DNA from 2 places in the Pseudomonas sp. LR2-20 genome. Region 2 is predicted to be linked to the other one. Evidence: riboswitches for the same ligand, from Rfam matches in the RefSeq annotation. Region 2 holds a riboswitch; the other holds the start of a gene.
The links. Region 2 has a riboswitch for cobalamin ahead of cobW (cobalamin biosynthesis protein CobW). Riboswitches for the same ligand answer to the same signal wherever they lie in the genome.

Region 1 (4,058 bases), 570 kb from region 2:
TCGTATTTCGCCACCGTGGATTACACCTTCTGATTTGAGGGCCTCTTCGCGGGTGAATCGGGGCGCCGAACCGCCGCTCCCACAGGGATTGCAAAAGCTTCAGGCCTTGCACAGTACCTGTGGGAGCGGGCTTGCCCGCGAAGAGGCCAGCTCAGGCAACTCAAAAACTGCTATCAACCGCAAATAAAATAGTTATAAGATAACGTTTCATTTGACATTGATTCCTGCCTGCGACCCTTTCCATGACCAGTGCCTCAGCCACCCCCACCCTGCTTACCCAGCGCCTGCAGAGCATCGATGCCCTGCGCGGCCTGGTGATCCTGTTCATGCTCCTCGACCACGTGCGCGAAACCTTTTTCCTGCACCGCCAGGTCAGCGACCCGATGAGCATCGATGCCACCGACCCGTCGCTGTTCGCCAGCCGCACCCTGGCCCACCTGTGCGCCCCGGTGTTCGTCCTGCTCACCGGCCTGTCGGCCTGGCTGTATGGCGAGAAGTACCAGGGCCGCAGCGATGTCTCGGCGTTCCTGTTCAAGCGCGGGCTGTTCCTGGTGGTGCTGGAATTCACCCTGGTCAACTTCGCCTGGACCTTCCAGCTGCCGCCGAGCGTGATCTACATGCAGGTGATCTGGGCCATCGGCGTGAGCATGATCGCCCTGTCGCTGCTGGTGTGGCTGCCACGCCCTGCCCTGCTCACCCTGGGCGCGCTGATCATCGCCGGGCACAACCTGCTCGACGGCCTGCACTTCGGCGTGGACTCGGCCATGCACGTGCCGTGGGCGATCCTGCATGAGCGTGGCTGGCTGGAAGTCTCGGAGAACCTGCGCCTGCGCACCTCCTACCCGGTGCTGCCGTGGATCGGCGTGATCGCCCTGGGCTATGGCCTGGGCCCGTGGTTCGCCCGTGGCAGCGACGCCGCCGAGCGCCAGCATCGGCTGCTGATGGCCGGCGTCATTGCCCTGCTCGGCTTCATGGTGCTGCGCCTCTACAACGGCTACGGTGAAGCGCCGTGGAGCGGCTATCCAACCATCACCCAGACGCTGATGAGCTTCTTCAACATCACCAAGTACCCGCCTTCGCTGCTGTTCCTGGCCCTGACCCTGGGCTGTGGCCTGCTGTTGCTGCGCGCCTTCGAACGCGCAGGGCTTGCCCGCTGGATCAGCGCCCTGGCGGTGTTCGGCGCGGCGCCGATGTTCTTCTACCTGCTGCACCTGTACGTGCTCAAATTGCTGTACCTGGCCTGCGTGGCGCTGCTCGGCCTCAACCATGGCGACTACTTCGGCTTCGATGGCATCGGCGCGGTGTGGCTGGCTGCGCTGCTGCTGGCAGTGGCGCTGTACCTGCCGGTGCGCGGGTTCGCCCGGCTCAAGGCGCGCCGGCGCGACATCCGCTGGCTGAAGTACTTCTGATTTGGCGTTTCACCCGGCGGCCGGATCGTCTACCATGCGGGCCGCCGGTTTCCACCACGGAATTAATAGGGAATCCCAGGGCCCGCCCCACAAGGCGCGCCAATCGGAACTGCCCCCGCAACTGTAGGTGCCGAGCCTGCTCCATCGATGCCACTGGATCAACAGATCCGGGAAGGCCGGAGCCGGGCGAGGACGCACCAGTCAGGAGACCTGCCGGCAAACATTCACCAACCGGCGGGGTGTCCGGGATGGCCATCCGTGTTGCCCCTGTACATGCAGGGGCTCGGCGATGCCTGTCCGTGCGTTCCTCACCAGAACTGTCCGATAGGAGATCGCCCAGCATGCTGCCCCGTATCGCCACCTTGCTCGCAGGCCTGAGCCTCACCGGCCTGGCCCAGGCCGCCGCCACCCACTACCCGCTAACCCTCGACAACTGCGGCACAGCGCAGACCTTCACCCAGGCGCCCGAGCGTGCGGTCACCATAGGCCAGGCCGGCACTGAAATGCTCTATGCGCTGGGCCTGGGCGACAAACTGGCCGGGACCTCGCTGTGGTACAACAACGTGCTCCCCGAGTACCAGGCGCAAAACGCTCAGGTGCCGCGCCTGGCCGACAATGAGCCCAGTTTCGAAGCCGTGGTCGGCAAGCGCCCGCAGCTGGTGGCAGTGCAGTTCGAGTGGATGGTCGGCGCCCAGGGCGCGGTCGCTACCCGTGAACAGTTCAGCGAGCTGAACATCCCGACCTACCTGCTGCCCTCGGACTGCGAAGGCAAGGACAACCTGGTCGGCGCCGACGGCACCCGCCTGCAGGCGTTTCAGATCGAGAGCATCTACAAGAGCGTCAGCCAACTGGCCGAGATCTTCGATGTGCAGGACCATGGCGCCGCACTCAATGCCGACCTCAAGGCTCGCCTGGACAGCGCGAAACAGCAACTGAGCGGCAAGGACCTGAGCAACACCTCGGCCCTGTTCTGGTTCTCCAGTGCCGACCTCGGCATCGCTCCCTACGTTGCCGGCCGTCAGGGCGTGGCCGATTTCATGCTGCGAACGCTGGGCGTGCGCAACGTGGTCGAGTCCACCGAGGAGTGGCCGACCGTGGGCTGGGAAACCCTGGCCAAAGCCAACCCGACCTGGCTGATCATCGCGCGCATGGACCGCCGCCGCTACCCTGCCGACGACTATCAGAAGAAGCTCGAATTCCTCCACAGCGACCCGGTGACGAAGCACATGGACGCGGTGAAAAACAACCGCATCATCATCCTCGATGCCGACGCCATGCAGGCCGGTATCCGCTTGTTCCGTGGCCTGCAGACCCTGTCTGCGGCCTTCGCCAGCGGCAAAGCGGCGCAGTGATGAAAGCACTGCCCTACAGCGCTCTGGCCCTGCTGGCCCTGCTCACAGCCGTGCTGGCCGGCACCGCCATCGGCGAGACCAACCTGTCGCCGGGCGTGGTCTGCCAGGTGCTGGCCAACCACCTGTGGCAGGCCGGCTACCCGGTCGACCCGATCGACGCCGGCATCGTCTGGAACTACCGCCTGCCCCGCTCGCTGGTCGCCGCCGCCTGCGGTGCGGGGCTGGCGACCTGCGGGGTGATCCTGCAGGCGCTGCTGCGCAATCCGCTGGCCGAACCTTACCTGCTGGGCCTGTCCGCCGGCGCCTCGACCGGCGCGGTGCTGGTCGGCCTGCTGGGCCTGGGCAGCGCAGCCCTGAGCATGTCCGGCGGCGCCTTCGCCGGTGCCCTGGCGGCGTTCGCCCTGGTGCTGGTGCTGGCCCGTGCCGCCGGACCAGGCGGCAACAATGCCCAGGTGATCCTCGCCGGCATCGCCGGCTCGCAGCTGTTCAACGCCCTCACTGCCTTTCTCATCACCAAGTCAGCCACCGCCGAGCAGGCCAGGGGCATCCTGTTCTGGCTGCTAGGCAACCTCAGTGGGGTGCGTTGGCCGTCGGTGTGGCTGGCCATGCCGGTGGCCGTGTTCGGGCTGATAGTGTGCCTGTGGCACCGTCGGGCGCTGGATGCCTTTACCTTCGGCGCCGACTCGGCGGCGTCGCTGGGCATTGCCGTACGCCGTAGCCAGTTGCTGCTGATCAGTTGCGCGGCGCTGGTGACGGCGGTGATGGTCTCGATCGTCGGCGCTATCGGCTTCGTCGGCCTGGTCATTCCCCATGCCTTGCGCCTGCTGCTCGGCCCAGGCCATAGCCGCTTGCTGCCGGCCAGCGCCCTGGGGGGTGCGTTGTTCCTGATTGCCGCCGATATCCTCTCGCGCACGCTGATCCCCGGCCAGGCGATCCCGGTGGGCGTGGTCACCGCACTGCTCGGCGCGCCGGTATTTGCCCTGATCCTGGTCAGCCGGAGGGGGCGCCCATGACGGCCATGAACACCGCGCAACTGGCGCCACTCGCGTGCCATGGCCTGGGCTTGCAACTGTCGGGCAACACCGTGCTGAGCAACGTCGAACTCAGCGTGGTGGCCGGTGAGACCTTGGCCATCGTCGGCCCCAACGGTTCAGGCAAGTCGTCCCTGCTCAAGCTGCTGGCCGGCTTGCGCACACCCGATACAGGCAGCGTGCAGCTGCTTGGCGAGCCACTGGCACGCCTGCCGCGCCGGCGTATCGCCCAGGCCCTGGCGCTGGTCGAGCAACAAGCCGACACC
Region 2 (4,058 bases):
AGGTCTGCCAGGTCCACTTCCTGCTGCTCGGCGAACGGTGAATCGGTCGGCACGGCGAGGAAAATGTCGTCGGAGAACAGCTGCAGCTGTTCGCAGGCCGGGTCGGCCGCGCTCTCGTCCAATGACACCAGGATGGCTTCCAGCTCGTGGTTCTTCAGGCGTTGCAGCAGGTCGACGTTCGAGCCCAGGGTCAGGTCAATGTTCAGCTCGCTGCGCCGCAGCTTCAGGCCCATTACCAGCTTTGGCACGGTCTTGACGGTCAGCGAATACAGCGCGCCGAGGCGGAAGCGCTCGGCATAGAAACCGGCGGCTTCGCGGGTCTGGCGCACCATCTGCTCGGCGTCCTGGATCAGTTGGCGGGCTTTCTTTTCCAGCACGTAGGCGCTTTCAAGCGGGATCAACTGGCGGCCCTCGTGCTTGAACAGCGGGCAGCGCAGGGCGCTTTCCAGGGAGTGGATGGCGCGGTGCACGCTGACCGCGCTGGTGGACAGTTCAGCGGCGGCGCGGCCGAGGTTGCCGCTGCGCATGAAGGCGAGGAAGGTTTCGAGCTTTTTCAGGGTCAGTTCTTCGTCGATCAGCATGCCGATGCGCCAGCGGGAAGGGGACACTGATCATGCCACAGCAACAGGCCTCATGGCGGTGGCAGGTGGCTCGGCAGCAAGCGTGCCCTGCGCAACTGCGCGAGGTTGCGCGAGCCGGTACAGAAGCAGGCGATGCGCAGCTGGCGCAGGAGAATATCGAAATGCTCCACCACAGCCTGGGTGGAGCTCACGGCGGCGCTCAGTACGCTGGCAGCCTGGCCTACCAGGTCGGCACCCAGGCGAATGGCCTTGGCGGCATCGACGCCATTGGCCACGCCGCCAGAGGCGATCAGGCCGATTTCCGGCACGGCGTGGCGCACGGCCAGCAGGCAGTGAGCGGTGGGGATGCCCCAGTCGGCAAACGCCAGGGCGACCTCGCGTTCGGCGGCGCTGCTGGCGCGTTCGGCTTCCACCGCTGCCCAGCTGGTACCGCCGGCACCGGCCACGTCGATCATGGCGACGCCAGCATCGCAGAGCATGCGCGCCACGCTGGGCGATATGCCTGCACCGACTTCCTTGGCGATCACCGGCGCCGGCAATTGGGTAGTCAGGGTTTCGATGCGTTTCAGCACACCGCGCCAGTCACGGTCGCCTTCTGGCTGCACGGCTTCCTGCAGGGGGTTGAGGTGGATGATCAGGGCATTGGCCTGCAGGGTGTCGACGGCGCGGCGCGCCAGGTCCAGGCCATCTGCCTCGCGCAACTGGGCAGCGCCGAGGTTGGCCAGTAGTGGCACATCGGGTGCCAGGCGTCGCAGCTCGGTGGTCAGGCCCTGGTCGTGGCCACTGCGCAGGCTGACGCGTTGCGAGCCCACGCCCATGGCGATGCCGAGTGCCTGGGCAGCCTCGGCGAGGTGCTGGTTGATGAAGCGTGCGCGTTCGGCACCGCCGGTCATGGAACTGATCAGCAGCGGGGCGTGCAGGGTATGGCCGAACAGTTGGGTGCCCAGGTCGATGTCGTTCAGGGCCAATTCCGGCAATGCGCAGTGTTCAAAACGCAGTGCCGACCAGCCTGGGTCTACGCCGTATGAGCTATTGCCGGCGGCCAGTACGATATCCAGATGATCGTTCTTGCGTCGGCTGATTGGGTTTTTCTTCATGCCGGCTCCGTTTTGAGGGGCAGCAGGTGTATCTATAGCTAAGCTGAAAATCGATACAGCATCAGGCAGTAGCGGATGCCGGCGGTTCCTTCGGGGGTTGGAGTGAGGGCGCGAAGGGGGGCGCGTAGAGGCTGACAGGTGTTTGCCGAAAGCGTTTCAGCGCCTATGAGATCGAGCGCCGCCCGCGCGGCGCATCGCGAGCTACGCTCGCTCCTACGTTTGTTTCGGGCCAATTATTCCTGGGGGATTTTCGCGCGAACGCCTTGGCGCATGGCGCGATATCGCGTCGTACCAACAAGGCGGTCGCGCGCGCCTGGCACAGGCGTTACTGGCCGGAAACAAACGTAGGAGCGAGCGCAGCTCGCGATGCGCCGCGCGGGCGGCGCTCGATCTCATAGGCGCTGCAACACTTTCGGCAAACACCTGCCAGGCAACAGTTGACCCCCCGCCACCCCCCGCGTAGCCTTGCGACTTCGAGGTTCTTCGGCCAGGCCGAAGCTAAGACGGGAACGCGGTTCAAGCCGCGGCTGCCCCCGCAACTGTAGGCACCCATAACGGATCGACACAGCCACTGCGCCAACGCGCGGGAAGGCGTCATCCCGCCAGCCTCTTGCAAAGAGCTGGAACGGTGCAAGCCAGGAGACCTGCCTCGAGACGATTTCGACTTTCAACCGGGCGGGGTGATCCGGTGGCGAACGAGCCCGGCCGGCCTGGCCTGCGGCTTTCGTCCCGTGTGCCCGCGCCAACCTGCCAAGGGCAACGCGACATGAAAACACTGGCCAAGCTCCCCGTCACCATCGTTACCGGCTTCCTCGGCTCGGGCAAGACCACCTTGCTCCGCCACATGCTCGACAACGCCCAGGGCCGCCGTATCGCGGTCATCGTCAACGAATTCGGCGAGCTTGGCATCGACGGCGAAATCCTCAAGCAATGCAGCATCGGCTGCACCGAGGAAGAAGCCAGCGGCCGCGTCTATGAACTGGCCAACGGCTGCCTGTGCTGCACCGTACAGGAAGAGTTCTTCCCGGTGATGCGCGAACTGGTCGCACGCCGCGGCGACCTCGATCATATCCTCATCGAAACCAGTGGCCTGGCACTGCCCAAGCCGCTGGTGCAAGCCTTCCAGTGGCCGGAAATCCGCAACGCCTGCACCGTTGACGCGGTCATTACCGTGGTCGACAGCCCGGCCGTGGCCGCCGGCACCTTCGCCGCCTACCCGGAACAGGTCGACGCGCAACGCAAGCTCGACCCCAACCTGGACCACGAATCGCCGCTGCACGAACTGTTCGCCGATCAGCTGGCCAGCGCCGACCTGGTGGTGCTGAACAAGGCCGACCTGATCGACGCCGAAGGCCTGGCCAAGGTCCGTGCCGAAGTGGCCGAAGAGCTGCCGCCTGCGGTCAAGGTGATCGAGGCCAGCAGCGGCCGGCTGCCGCTGGAGGTGTTGCTGGGCGTGGGTGCAGAGTCCGAGGCGCACATCGACGGCCGCCGCACCCACCACGATTCCCACCATGACAGCGACGATCATGACGATCATGACCACGACGCCTTCGACTCGATCTCCATCGACCTGCCCGAAGCCGACGAAAGCCTGCTGCTCGATGCCCTGACCCAGCTGGTGGTGGAGTTCGGCATCCTGCGCGCCAAAGGCTTCGCGGCCATCCCAGGCAAGCCGATGCGCCTGCTGGTGCAGGGCGTGGGCACCCGTTTCGACAAGCACTTCGACCGCGCCTGGCGCGCCGGCGAGCCACGCATCACCCGCCTGGTACTGATTGGCCAGGACCTCGATGCCGCGCAACTGGAAACGCGCCTGCGCCAGGCCCTGGGCGCCTGACCCATGCACCTGCTGCGGACCCAGCCCGGCGGCTTCGTGCCGGACGACAGCATCGCCGACCTCGGCCAGACACCCGCCGAGCTGGTGATTCTCTGCAGCGGCGATTCGCACCTGGCATTGCTCGCCGAAACCGCCGAGCAACTGCCGGCCGACTTCCCCAGCCTGCGCCTGGCCAACCCGATGCAGGTGCAGAACCATGCTTCGGTTGACCTGTATGTGGACGAGGTGCTGCGCCATGCCAATGTGATCCTGGTGTCGCTGCACGGCGGCGTCGGCTACTGGCGCTACGGCGTCGAGCAGCTGGTCGAACTGGCCGCGCGCGGTGTGCAGCTGATCCTGGTGCCCGGCGATGATCGCCCTGACCCGGAATTGACCGACCTGGGCACAGTCACCGGCGAGGCGGCCGAGCGGCTCTGGCACTACCTGCGCCAGGGCGGCAAAAGCAATGCCGTCAACCTGTTCAAATGCCTGGCCAACCAGTGGCTGGGGCGCGATTACAGCTGGGACGAACCGCAGCCTTTGCCGCGCACGTCGGTGTATCACCCG

Region 1: it holds a riboswitch for cobalamin, as region 2 does, so the genes downstream of both, OCX61_RS16965 (ABC transporter substrate-binding protein) here and cobW (cobalamin biosynthesis protein CobW) in region 2, are expected to answer to the same signal.

The regions. Positions count from the first base shown of each region.
Region 1 covers NZ_AP025944.1:3,811,285-3,815,342, forward strand. Annotated here, with positions in the region: gene OCX61_RS16955 (TonB-dependent receptor) at 1-33, shown strand, start outside; gene OCX61_RS16960 (acetyltransferase domain-containing protein) at 243-1,409, shown strand; cobalamin riboswitch at 1,438-1,641, shown strand; gene OCX61_RS16965 (ABC transporter substrate-binding protein) at 1,751-2,761, shown strand; gene OCX61_RS16970 (FecCD family ABC transporter permease) at 2,761-3,774, shown strand; gene OCX61_RS16975 (ABC transporter ATP-binding protein) at 3,771-4,058, shown strand, end outside.
Region 2 covers NZ_AP025944.1:3,240,215-3,244,272, reverse strand. Annotated here, with positions in the region: gene OCX61_RS14480 (LysR family transcriptional regulator) at 1-581, opposite strand, end outside; gene fni (type 2 isopentenyl-diphosphate Delta-isomerase) at 632-1,678, opposite strand; cobalamin riboswitch at 2,138-2,344, shown strand; gene cobW (cobalamin biosynthesis protein CobW) at 2,445-3,512, shown strand; gene cobN (cobaltochelatase subunit CobN) at 3,516-4,058, shown strand, end outside.